Regions from separate parts of the Massilia sp. 01N410 genome, predicted to be linked through region 3. Evidence: predicted binding sites of a transcription regulator. Region 3 holds the regulator's gene; each other region holds the start of a gene.
The links. The regulator sigma-54, encoded in region 3, starts transcription at its own class of promoters, with help from an activator protein. The targets are predictions, from matches to a motif close to TGGCANGNAANCTGCTTT.

Region 1: the regulator sigma-54 is predicted to act here: its motif matches at 2,190-2,207, upstream of AC1DOP_RS19130 (PEP-CTERM sorting domain-containing protein).
Region 2: the regulator sigma-54 is predicted to act here: its motif matches at 1,468-1,485, upstream of AC1DOP_RS07145 (PEP-CTERM sorting domain-containing protein).

The regions. Positions count from the first base shown of each region.
Region 1 is NZ_JBFTRV010000015.1:41,856-45,982, reverse strand. It holds gene AC1DOP_RS19140 (M1 family metallopeptidase) at 1-1,410, shown strand, start outside; gene AC1DOP_RS19135 (hypothetical protein) at 1,516-1,899, opposite strand; gene AC1DOP_RS19130 (PEP-CTERM sorting domain-containing protein) at 2,252-3,019, shown strand; gene AC1DOP_RS19125 (M16 family metallopeptidase) at 3,080-4,127, opposite strand, start outside.
Region 2 is NZ_JBFTRV010000004.1:104,369-108,495, forward strand. It holds gene AC1DOP_RS07140 (type IV pilus twitching motility protein PilT) at 1-486, shown strand, start outside; gene AC1DOP_RS07145 (PEP-CTERM sorting domain-containing protein) at 581-1,426, opposite strand; gene AC1DOP_RS07150 (c-type cytochrome) at 1,612-2,868, opposite strand; gene AC1DOP_RS07155 (c-type cytochrome) at 2,865-3,620, opposite strand; gene AC1DOP_RS07160 (hypothetical protein) at 3,801-4,127, shown strand, end outside.
Region 3 is NZ_JBFTRV010000010.1:71,794-75,920, forward strand. It holds gene AC1DOP_RS15050 (enoyl-CoA hydratase/isomerase family protein) at 1-614, opposite strand, end outside; gene hpf (ribosome hibernation-promoting factor, HPF/YfiA family) at 719-1,078, opposite strand; gene AC1DOP_RS15060 (RNA polymerase factor sigma-54) at 1,181-2,677, opposite strand; gene lptB (LPS export ABC transporter ATP-binding protein) at 2,680-3,456, opposite strand; gene lptA (lipopolysaccharide transport periplasmic protein LptA) at 3,456-4,016, opposite strand; gene lptA (lipopolysaccharide transport periplasmic protein LptA) at 4,017-4,127, opposite strand, start outside.

The sequences.
Region 1 (4,127 bases), on a different contig from region 3:
CCGGAAGGCAAGCTGACCATCGACCTGCCGCAGACCCTGCAGCCCGGCAAGCAGGCAGTCGTGAGTGTGCGCTATCACGGCCAGCCTCACGTGGCCAAGCGCGCGCCCTGGGACGGCGGCTTTGTCTGGTCGAAGACGCCGGACGGCAAGCCCTGGGTGGCGAGCGCCGTGCAGGGCGAAGGCTGCGACCTGTTCTGGCCCTGCATCGACCACCCGACCGGCAAGCCCAAGCTGGTCGACGAACACATCACGGTGCCGAGCCCGCTGGTCGCGGCCGGCAACGGCATCGCCATGGGCATGGACGAGGCGGACGGCTGGCGCACCTGGCACTGGCGCACGAAGAATCCGAGCACCTACGGCATCTCGATCAACGTCGCGCCCTACCAGGTGCTGTCGGGCGAATACCGGAGCCGCTACGGCAACGTGATTCCGCTACGCATGTGGTATCTGCCGCAGAACGAGAAAGGCGCGAAGGAACTGTTCGCCGAATTCGCGCCGATGCTGGACTTCTTCGAGAGCACCATCGGCCCCTACCCCTTCGGCGACGAAAAGATGGGCGTGGTGGAGACCCCGCACAAGGGCATGGAACACCAGACCATCAATGCCTACGGCAACAAGTACGCGAAGACGGCCTATGGCTACGACGAACTGCTGCAGCACGAATTCGCCCACGAATGGTTCGGCAACCAGCTAACCAACGCCAACTGGGACGATATGTGGCTGCACGAGGGACTGGGCAGCTATATGCAGCCGCTCTACATGCAGTACCTGCGCGGCGACCTCGAATACTTCGCCTCCCTGATGCACCAGCGCGGCATGATCGAGAACAAGGCGCCCATCGTATCCGGCAAGCCACGGCTGGAAGAAGACGTCTACGACACCAAGCGCGGCGGCCCCGGCCAGGACATCTACAACAAGGGATCGCTGGTCATGCACACCTTGCGCGGCCTGATCGGCGACCGGGCCTTCTTCCAGGCCGTGCGCGAAGAGGTCTACGGCACCCCCGACCCGCGCCCCGGAAATTTCGCCCCGCGCTACGGCACGACGCCGGAATTCATGGCCATCGTCAAGCGCGTGAGCGGACGCGACCTGGAATGGTTCTTCCAGGCCTACCTGTACCAGAAGGAATTGCCGGAGCTGCAGGCCACGCGCAGCGGCAACAGCCTGCAGCTGGCATGGAAGACGGAAAAGAACACGCCCTTCCCGATGCCGGTCGAGGTCAGGGTCGGCGACCGTGTGCTCAGCGTGCCGATGGCGGATGGCAAGGGGAGTGTCGAGCTGCCGGAAGGGGTGAGCTATACGCTGGATCCGCATTCGAAGGTGCTGCGCAGGGAGCAGCATATCGAGCGGTATCACCAGTGGCAGGAGGAGCAGCGGAAGAAGCGGGAGAAAGAAAAGGCGGGGGCCTGACTCAAGCGCCACCCTGTCGACGTCATTCCCGCGACGTATGAACGTCACTCCCGCTTTCGCGGGAATGACGGATTCAAGCTGGCGACGGCTTTTTAAGCTAACTGATTACTTCGAAGCGTCCTGCATCTTCTCGCCAGTATGCTCCAGCGCGCGACCGGTTGCGGCGGTCGCATTCTTGGCGCCTTCCTTCACGTTGGCAGCGGCTTCCTTCGAGCCCTGGCGCACCTCGGCGCCGGCTTCGCGCATGTTGGCGGCGGTACGGTCGGCCGCGGCGTCGATCTTCGCGTTGGCGCGGTCGGCGGCGGCGTTGGCGTTGGCGGCGGCGTCACGGGTCGCTGCGGCGGCGTTCGCACCGGCATCGTCGACGGCTTTACCCGCGGCCTGGGCCGGGCCCATGTCGTTCGTGGTCGTGGTGGTTTCGGCCTTGTGGCAGCCGGTGGCCAGCACGGCGACGGAGAACAGCAGAGCGGAAATGGTGGTGGTCTTCATGATGGGCTCCTTTTATTATTAAAAAATAAAGTGTATGGGCGTATCCTACACGCCGTACCGCCGCGCACGATTGGCAATTGTGCCAAACCGTAACAAGAAAATCATCCCCTCCCCCGGCAACCCGGGCGCGTCGTTACATCTTTTTGCAAACCCCTGTGTTCATCATCTCTACCGATCCTGCCAAGCAAGTCAAAGTCGGCTTGGACAACTGTCGGAAATTCTTACAGTCTCAAGAAAAAAAGGGTTTTTGAACAGCAATAAGTCTTTGATTCTTGAAAATATTTCCAAAATGGCACAATAATTGCTTAACTATAATATTGAAGCAAATACAACCATTTACTAGGGAAATATTATGAAAATTACATCCATGATCGCTGTAGCCATCGCCTCCATGTGCGTGAGCGCAAGTGCGATGGCTGGCACCATCGCCTATTCGACCGGTGGCTATAACCCGTGGTACAACACCACGAACGACACCGCCATGAACACTACCTTCGGTGCCGGCAAGTGGGTCAAGTCGAATGGTTTCTCCACGAATGTTTTCGCCAACGCCGATTTCGTATTCCTCGACGGTAGCGACGGTAATGCGAACGAATTCAACAGCTTCCTGTCGGCCAACCGTAGCGCCATCGCCACTTACGTCGACAACGGCGGCCGTCTGTTCCTGAACGCAGCACCGAACCAGGGTGGATCGATCGACCTCGGTTTTGGCGTGACCCTGCAATATCCCGGCTTTAGCGGCCAAGTCAATGTCACCGCCGCGGGCGTTGCCGCCGGACTCACCACGGGTGGCATCGCAAGCTCGTACCAAGGCGGATCCTTTGGACACGCCACGGTCAGCGGCGGCGGCATCAGCGACCTGATCGAAAGTCAGCAGGGAGGCATTGTGTTTGGCGCAATGCAGTATGGCAAAGGCTTTGTCGCCTTTGGTGGCCAGACGACCACCAATTTCCATTCGCCGAATAACGATGCCCAGCGCCTGCTGGTCAACGAGTTGCAATATGTGGCAAGCGCTGAGACCCAAGGCAGCGCCGACGTGCCGGAACCTGCTTCCCTCGCGCTGCTTGGCCTCGGGGCGCTGGCGATCGTCGCTGCCCGCCGCAAGTCCGCAGCAAAATAAGGTTTCATGCGAGGAAGCCTGCGAAGCCGGGCTTCCTTGCCGCCTAAGCGCTCATCTTCCTCAAGGCAAGATCTTTCCATCCGCATCAATCTTGCGCACCTCCATCCCCAGGGCGCGCACGTCGGCCTCGACCTTGCTCATGTCGCCCACCACGATCCATAGCTGCTGATTCGGCAGGATCGTCCTTGCCGCCAGCGCATTCAGCTCGGCCGGATTCACGGCCCAGACCTTGTCCGTGTAGGTGTTGTAGTAGTCCTCGGGCAAGTGGTACTGCAGGATGGTGGCGTAGCCATTGCCGAGCTGGGAGATGGTCTCGAAGGCGCCGGGCAGGCCCAGGGTCTCGTTGTCCTGCGCCGCCTTCAGTTCCGGCCCGGTGATGGGACGGGCGCCGGCGATGTCGGCGTATTCCCTGGCGAGCTCGCGCAGGGCCGGCGCCGTCTTGTCGGTCTGCACCGGTGAAGCGCTGTACAGGATGCGCTGCCCGACCGCCGCCACCAGCCCGGAGCCGACACCGTAGGACCAGTGCTTGTCCTCGCGCAGGTCCATGTTCAGGCGCGAACTGAAGGTGCCGCCGAAGACGTCGTTCAGCAGATTCAGCGCCACCGCCTCCGGCGTATTGCGCGGCGGCGCCAGCTGGGCGCCGACGATCTCGCTCTGCAGGGCGCCGGGGCGGTCGATCAGGTAGATCACGGTTCTGTCCGGCTGCGCCACCCGGCTCACGTTCTTGCGCGGCACTTCCCCCGCCTGCCAGCCGCCGAAGGCCTTTTCGAGCAGCGGCTTCAAGCGGTCCATCGTGGTATCGCCCACCACCAGCAGGGTCGCGTTGTTCGGCTTGAACCAGGCCTGGTGGTAGCGCACCAGGTCGGCCCGCGTCATGCGCGCCACCGCCTGCTCGGTGCCGGTGCCGGTCAGCGGCAGGCCGTAGGCGTGGTCCTTGCCATACAGGAGTCCCGGCAGCACACGCAGCGCCATCGCGCGCGGCACCGTCTTTTCGCGGGCGATCGCGGCGATGCGCTCGCGCTGCAGGCGTTCGAAATCCGCCTGCGGAAAGGATGGATGCAGCACCAGGTCGGCGTACAGGCCCAGCGCACGGGACAGGGTTGGCGCC
Region 2 (4,127 bases), on a different contig from region 3:
CTGGGCGCGCTGGACGCACTGCGCGAGCGTCCGGACGTGATCGTGATCGGCGAGATCCGCGACGCCCAGACCGCCCAGGAAGCGCTGGCGCTGGCCGAATCGGGCCCGCTGGTGCTGGCCACCCTGCACGCGCGCTCGACCGAGCTGGGCCTGCAGAAGATGCTGCGCCTGCTGGGCAATTCCGACGTCCAGGGCCAGGCCCTGGCGCACGCCCTGCGCGGCGTATTGTGCCAGGCGCTGCTGCCGTCCAGGCAGGGCAACCGCTACCATCTCGCCACCGAATGCCTGAGCATCAGCCCGCAAGTGGCCGGCATGATCGAGCAGGGCGACCTGGGCGCCATCCGCGCCCACATGAACGCTGGCCGCGAGCCGGGCTGCCACACGATGAACAGCGTGCTGGAAGGTCTGCTGGCCTCGCACAAGGTCGGCGTCGACGAGGCGCGCGCGGCGACCACCGACCGGATCGGCTTTGCGGAGATGGTGTAAGGACTGTTCTGCGATCGGCCATGAAAAAACCGGGCATTGCCCGGTTTTTTTATCGCTTGCCGGCGGCTGGCGGGGCCAGCCTGCCGGCAGGAAATCAGCCGCGGCGACGACGCAGTGCGGCGCCCATGCCGATCATGGCCAGGCCCATCAGCGACAGCGCGCCCGGTTCCGGCAGGGCGTATGCCTGGCCCGGATCGTCCACGCGGAAGCCCAGGATGTTGGTGCCGCCATTCCACTTGGAATTGTAGTTATAGCTGTTCTTGAAGCGCAGGTCGCGCAGGCCCAGGGTGTTGGCGAAGTAGTCCGAGTTCAGCTGCTCGCTCCACAGGCCTTTGGTCGACATGTCGACCGATGCATACGAATCGGCGATGCCGGTCTGGCCGTTGCTGCTCGGGACCACGCTGCCGACGATGGTGTTCGAGGCATTGCCGGTGTCCATGCCGGTGTCGAAATACAGGCGGGCCAGCAGGGTGCCGTCGGTGTAGCCGTTGGCGCAGGAGTAGCCGCAGCGGATGCCTGCAGCGGAAGAGGCCAGCGAGGTGGCGGTCATGCCAGGCACACTCAGGTCGCGCCAGTACAGGTCGAGGTAGCCGCCGGTGGCCGGGAACGGGTTGGTTGCCGATGGCGAACCGGCCTGGATGCCGTAGAACATGCCGGTGATCTGGCCGCCGCTCAGTTTGTTCACGAAGAAGGCGCCGTCGCCGCTCGGATCGATCGAGTCGTGCGGCGTGTTGACGTCGCCGGTTTCCATGGTCGAGACGACGAAGACGCCCCAGTTGATTTCTTTGCCATCGGACCAGGTATGGGCACCGTTGATGGCGATCTGCTCCTGACCGGTGAATTTCAGGTAAATCGGGCCGGCTGGCAGAGGAGTTGCCGGCGCGGCGGTAGCGCCGGCGGTAACGAAGGCGGCTGCTAAGGAAAGGAGAATTTTTTTCATAGTATGGATAAGAAGTTGACGACGATTACCCCATCCCACATTAAGCAGCTTTCGTGCCAGCAATTAGTTGAGCTATTGTAAGTCCTTGTATTCATGGGGGGTTTTTTAGTTACGTTAGTAAACTCACATTGCCCTAAAAGCATTTAAATTATCGAGTGTAAAAAATCTCGACAAACCTGGCCACGTCAATCGAGCGGCACCGCGCGATAGCCGTTGACCTCGGCCGGCGTCACCATGCGTGCCGCATTGCCCCAGCTCGCGCGCGCATAGCTCACCACCGCCGCGACTTCGGCATCGTTCAGCACCGGGCTGTAGGGCGGCATGCCGTAAGGGCGCGGATTGCCCGCGGTCGAGGGCGCGAAACCGCCGTTCAGCACGATGCGGATGGCGTTGACGGGATGCGCCAGCTGGAGCGTCCGGTTGCCGGCCAGGGCCGGATAGGCCGGGCCGCCATCCTCGCCGGCGGCACCGCGTCCATCCTTGCCGTGGCAGTCGGCGCAATGCTGGCCGTAGAGCCGGCCGCCGAGCTTCATTAGCGCCTCCGGCGGCGGCTCTGCCGGCGCGCGCTCGGCGGCGTCCGCCGGCAGGGATGTCAAATACACCGAGATCGCGCCGATGTCGCCGTCCGACAGGTGCTGCAGGCTCTGCCCGACCACCTCCGCCATCGGCCCGAACACGGCGCCGCGCGGCGAGACCCCGCTGCGCAGCAACTGGGCCAGCTGCGGATCGTTCGATGCCAGCGGAGGCGCATACCAGCCCAGCACCGGGATCAGGCCGCCGTGCAGGCCTTCGCCGCTGGCGCCCAGGCCGTTGCGCGGGCTGTGGCAGGCGCTGCAGTGACCCAGTCCGTCGACCAGGTAGGCGCCGCGGTTCCAGTCGGCGCCGCGCGCGGGCTCGGGTGTGAAGACGCCGGGCTTGAAGTAGAGCAGGCGCCAGGCCGCCAGCGCCGCCTGGCTGCCGTAGGGTGCGCTCAGCGCGTGCGGCTGGCGTGCATTGCGCTGCGGCGGCAGGCTGCGCAGGTAGGCGAACAGGGCGTCGGCATCGTCGCGCGTGACCTTCGTATAGTTCGGGTAGGGGAAGGCCGGATAGAGCAGGCGGCCGCCGGGCGCGATGCCGTTGTGCAGGGCGTTCCAGAAATCGTCGGCGCTCCAGGCGCCGATGCCGGTCTCGCGGTCGGGCGTGATATTCGGCGCCATCACCCGGCCGAAGGGCGTGTCGACCGCGCGTCCGCCGGCATAGGCGGCGCCGCCGCGCACCGTGTGGCAGGCGGCGCAGTCGCCGGCGCGCGCCAGGTAGGCGCCGCGCGCGATGTTGCCGGCCTCCGACGCCCAGGCTTGCGGCGAGCGCGAGGGGATGAATTCGGCGCGCGGCCAGGCCAGCAATGCCGCGGCGACGGCGAGGACGAGAAGGACGCCGAGGGCGATCAGGATGCGGCGCTTCATGGCTTCGGCTCCGGGGCGCTGCCGCAGGCCAGCGGCAGGGGATGGGAAAGGGATGGCGCCGGGCTCGGGTCGGCCGGCAAAGCTTCGCTGGCCAGCCAGGCCGAGATCGCCGAGACGTCGGCGAGGCTCAGGCGCGAGGCGATGCTGCCCATGCAGTCCGGGGCGAGGGCGTGGCGGCTGCCGTTGCGCCAGGCGCCGAACTGGGCGTTGATGTAGTCGCGCGGCAGACCGACCAGGCCGGGGATGGCGGGCAGGGCGCCGGTCAGGCGCTCGCCATGGCAGGCGATGCAGGCCGGCACCTTCAAGGCGGTATCGCCACGCGTGACCAGCTGGCGGCCGCGTTCCAGTTCGGCGGCCGGCAGGCTGGCGCGGTCGAGCACCGGCGCCGGCAGGTGCTGGGCCGAGAAATAGTCGGCGATCTCGCGCAGGTAGTCGTCGGACAGGTGCTGGACCATCCAGGTCATCAGCGGGTACTGGCGCCGGCCTTCGCGGAAATTGCTCAATTGGTTATACAGATAGCCGGCCGGCTTGCCGGCAATGCGCGGATAGTACTGGCGCTCGCTGCCGGAACCGGCCGCCGCCGGCGGCGTGGTCGCGCTGCCGTGGCAGGAGGCGCAGGCGGCCAGGCGCTGGGCCAGGGTGCCTGGCACGCGCTGTTGCTGTGCCTTTACTTGCGCCTGCACTTGCGCCTGTACCGCTGCGGGAGCCGCCAGCGCGCAGGCAAGCAGGAAGGGGCGGATGAAACCTCGCATGATGAATTCCGGTTGGGAATGCTGCTAGGGCACGGCAGGCGGCCGCGGCGTTTTTGTCTTCCGAGCAATATTGTAAACGAATAAGCATTGGAGGCGGCAGTGCGGTCGGTATCGCTTCCTTCTCCCGCGGCAATGTTTTTATGCTAAATTTTCTTACTTGCAATTCTGGAAATATGCTCCATGCATAAACTGTCTTCCCTGATCCTTTTCGCGGCCGCCTGGGCCGGCGCCGGCCACGCCGCCGAAGTCGATGTCCGGCTTCGCCTGCTGGCCGCGGATGCGCTGGAAGTCAGCTACACCTTGCCTCCCGCTTGCCATGGCCTTGTTTTCCTGAAGGGCGGCGAGGCCGGCCGCGAGACGCGCGCAGGCTGGCTGCCGCAGGGGCAGGAAGGCGTGGCCGGTGCCGACCGGCTCGAACGGCGCGGCGAAGCGTCCGCTTCGGTGCCGACAACGCTGCGTTTCCGGGTGCCGGCCGGGACCCGCCACATCGGCTTTCCGGCCGCCTTT
Region 3 (4,127 bases):
GCAGCGATCAGCGCATGCAGTGCCGGCAGTTCGGCGCCCGGCACGAACACGTCGGCCAGGCCGACGTAGAGCGCATCGGCGGCGCCGATGGTCAGCCCCGTCAGTCCCAGATGCATGCCGAGCGCGCCCGGCGCATGCGACAGGAAGTGGCTGCCGCCGACGTCCGGGAACAGGCCGATGTTCACCTCGGGCATGGCCATCTTCGTGCGTTCGGTCACGATGCGCAGGCCGGTCTCGGGCCCGCCCTGGGCGATACCCATGCCGCCGCCCATGACCACGCCGTCCATCAACGAGATATAGGGTTTCGGATAGAAGTGGATCAGGTGGTTCAGCGCGTATTCTTCGGTAAAGAAGTCTTCCAGCAGGGCACTGCCTCCAGTGGGCGTAGCGCGCCCGGCCTGGTGGAAGAAGCGGATGTCGCCGCCTGCGCACAGGGCTTTCTCGCTGCTGCTCTTGATAACGACGGCGTCGACGTTCGAATCGTCGCGCCAGGCCAGCAGGGTCTCCGTCAGTGCGCGCACCATCTCCAGCGACAGCGAGTTCAGGGCCTTGGGACGGTCGAGGGTAATGATGCCGGTGCCGCTGGCAACGCGGGTCTGCACGTATTCGCTCATGTTCTTTTATTTATTGAAATGGAAAACGGCATTGTAGCGCGGCCCGGAAAACGAAAAGGGCGCCAGATGCGCCCTTCCTTGCTTGTGCTGCGCCAGCGGAAGGATCACGCTGTAGCGGCAGCTTCTCCTCCATCGTTGGGTATGCGCTTGAGCGGTGTACTACTGTGATCCTGCAGCATCTGCTTGTACTTCTGCACCTGCCGGTCGAGCCGGTCCATCAGCATGTCGATCGCGGCGTACAAGTCGTGCGCGGCGCTGGCGACGTGAACGATCTTGCCGGCGAGGCGCAAGTTGATCTCGGCCTTCTGGCGTTTTTCTTTCTCGGTGAGATTGTCAATGCAGAGGATGACGTGGGAGTCGATCACTTGATCGAAATGGCGGGTGATGCGTTCGAGCTTGTTCTGTACGTATTCACGGATTGCCGGGGTTACATCGAGATGATGTCCGCTGATAGTGAGATTCATACACACTCCTTTGATGATGCGCTGCCTGTCGTACGCGCATACCACGCACCAGGGCAGCGTTGTTGCAAGAAGCTTGCTGCAAGAGCTTGCTGAAAGAGCTTGCTACAGAGATTTACGGAGGCTGACGGGAGGGATCTTCAGCGCCTCGCGGTATTTCGCTACCGTGCGGCGTGCGATAACCATTCCCTGTTCCCCTAGCATCTCCGCGATCTTGCTGTCGGATAAAGGGTTTTTGGGGTCTTCTGCTCCTGTGAGTTGTACGATGAGAGCCCGGATCGCGGTCGAGGAGGCTTCTCCTCCTGCCTCGGTCGCGACGTGACTCCCGAAAAAGTACTTCAACTCGAACATGCCGTGCGGCGTCAGCATGTATTTCTGAGTTGTGACACGAGAAATTGTGCTCTCGTGTAGACCTAGTGTATCAGCTATCTCACGTAAAACAAGGGGCCGCATGGCAACGGCGCCATGGGAGAAAAAGTTCCGCTGGCGCTCCACGATTGCTTGAGCTACCCGAAGGATAGTATCGAAGCGCTGGCGCATGTTTTTGATGAGCCATTTTGCTTCCTGCAACTGCGCCGCCAGCTGGGATTCCGATTTTCCCTGCTTCATCAAGGTGGCATACAGGCTGTTCACGCGCAGGCGCGGCATCACCTCGGGATTCAGCTGCACGCTCCAGCCGTCCTTCGCGCGGCGCACGATTACGTCCGGCACCACGAAGTCGGAAACGTCGGAAGCGAAGGCCGCGCCCGGATGCGGATTGCAATGGCGGATCACGGCCTGGGCTTCGCGCAGGTCTTCGTCGTCGCAGTCGAGGGCTTTCTTGAGCTTGTTGAATTCGCGCTGCGCGAACCAGGTCAGGTAGCGTTCGACGATGGTCAGCGCCATGCGCCGCGTGACCAGCGGCACGCCCGGCATGCGGCGGATCTGCAGCGCCAGGCATTCGGCGGCGCTGCGCGCGCCCACGCCGGGCGGGTCCATGCTTTGCACCAGCGCCAGCGCGGTGCGCAACTCCTCGAATTCCACTTCGAGTTCGGCCGGGAGGCGCGCATGCAGCTCGTCCAGGGTTTCTTCGAGGTAGCCGTTGTCGTCGAGGGTGTCGACGACGATCTCGACCAGCGCGCAATCGCGCGGCGACATGCAGGTCAGGCGTACCTGCTCCATCAAGTGTTCGCGCAGCGAGACCGGGCTGGCTTCCAGCTGCGGGCGGCCGTCCTCTTCCTCGCCGCCGCTGCCGCTGCCGGAACGGCCAGAATCGCCCCAGTCCATGTCGTGCTCGGCGCCGCCGGCATCGCCGTTGTCGCTGTCGCCGCCTTCGGCTTCGGCGCCACCGCCGCCATTGCCCTCCTCGCCCTGGCTGGACGAGGGCGGCGAGTCGGGCGTGGTGGAGGTCGACGCGCCGTTGTTGATCGCGCCGTCGGCCAGCAGGCGCACCGAGTGGTCGAGCGGATCGTCGAGGCGTTCGAGCAGCGGGTTGTCGCTGAGGACCTGTTCAATCTCCTGGTGCAGCTCGAGAGTGGACAGCTGCAGCAGCCGGATCGACTGCTGGAGTTGCGGTGTCAGCGCAAGGTGCTGTGAGGTCTTGAGTTGCAGCGTCTGTTTCATGACTACATCCGGAAATGTTCACCCAGGTAGACGCGGCGAACCGATTCATTGGCGATGATGTCGTCCGGGCGTCCCGACGCCAGCACCGCGCCCTGGTTGATGATGTAGGCACGGTCGCAGATGCCGAGCGTCTCGCGCACGTTGTGGTCGGTTATCAGGACGCCGATGCCGCGCTCCTTCAGGAAGCGCACGATGCGCTGGATCTCGATCACCGCGATCGGATCGACGCCGGCAAACGGCTCGTCCAGCAGCACGAAGCGCGGGTTGGTGGCGAGGGCGCGCGCAATCTCCACGCGGCGCCGTTCGCCGCCCGACAGCGACAGCGCCGGGTTCTCGCGCAGCTTCTCGATCTGCAGCTCGGCCAGCAGCTCGTTGAGGCGCTCCTCGATGCGGTTCTTGCCCAGCGGCTTGCCGTCCTCGCGCTGCAGTTCCAGCACGGCGCGGATGTTCTCCTCCACCGTCAGCTTGCGGAACACCGAGGCTTCCTGCGGCAGGTAGGACAGGCCCAGCATGGCGCGCCGGTGGATCGGCAGGCTGGTGATGTCGGTGCCGTTGATGACAATGGCGCCGGCGTCGGCCGGCACCAGGCCCACGATCATGTAGAACGAGGTCGTCTTGCCGGCGCCGTTCGGGCCGAGCAGGCCCACCACCTCGCCGCAGGCGACCTGCAGCGAAACGTCGCGCACCACCAGGCGCTTGCCGTAGCTTTTCTGCAGCCCCTTGGCCACCAGGGTGCTGCCGCCGCTCGCGATGGCGGCGGCGTCTGCGTGTACATCCATCATTGCTTTCCTGCTTCCGGTTGCCCGGCCGACGCAGTGCGGCGCGGATAAAAAGTAAAACTGGCGCGGGCCTTGCCGGGCCTGTCGACGCCGCTCGGGTCGTTCAGGTTCAGCAGGACTTCCTTGCGCGCATCGTAGGCGATGAATTCGCCGCCCATTTCACGCATCACGTTGCTGCCTTCCAGCTGCCTGATGGCGGCGTTCGAACTGAACTTGACGACCTCGGTGCGCTCGTCGTACTCGATGCGCTCGGCCTGGCCTTCGTCCCACTGCTCGGGGCCGCTGTCGCGCTTCTGGCGGAACGACGCCGGCTTGCCGGGCGCCGCGACCAGGACGATGGTCTTGTAACCGTCCGGCGCTTCCTTGATCTCGGCACGCTCGGCCTTCAGCAGCATGGTGCCGCGGGTGGCGGTCACGCCGCCGGTCAGGACCACGGTTTGCGTGACCTGGTCCAGGGTCCCGTTGCCCCCGACCACCTTCAGCGGCTTGAGCGCATCCGCCCGCTCCGCCTGCGCCAGCGGCGCCAGCAACAGCGCGGCAGCGGCAAGGACGGCCTTCATTTACTGCTTCCCTGCCGGCGCCGCCGGCGTGGTCGCGGGAGCCGCCGCCGGCGCGGTACGGCGCGGCGCGATGATGATGGTGCCGCGTCCGCCGCCCGGCTTGCTTTCGCC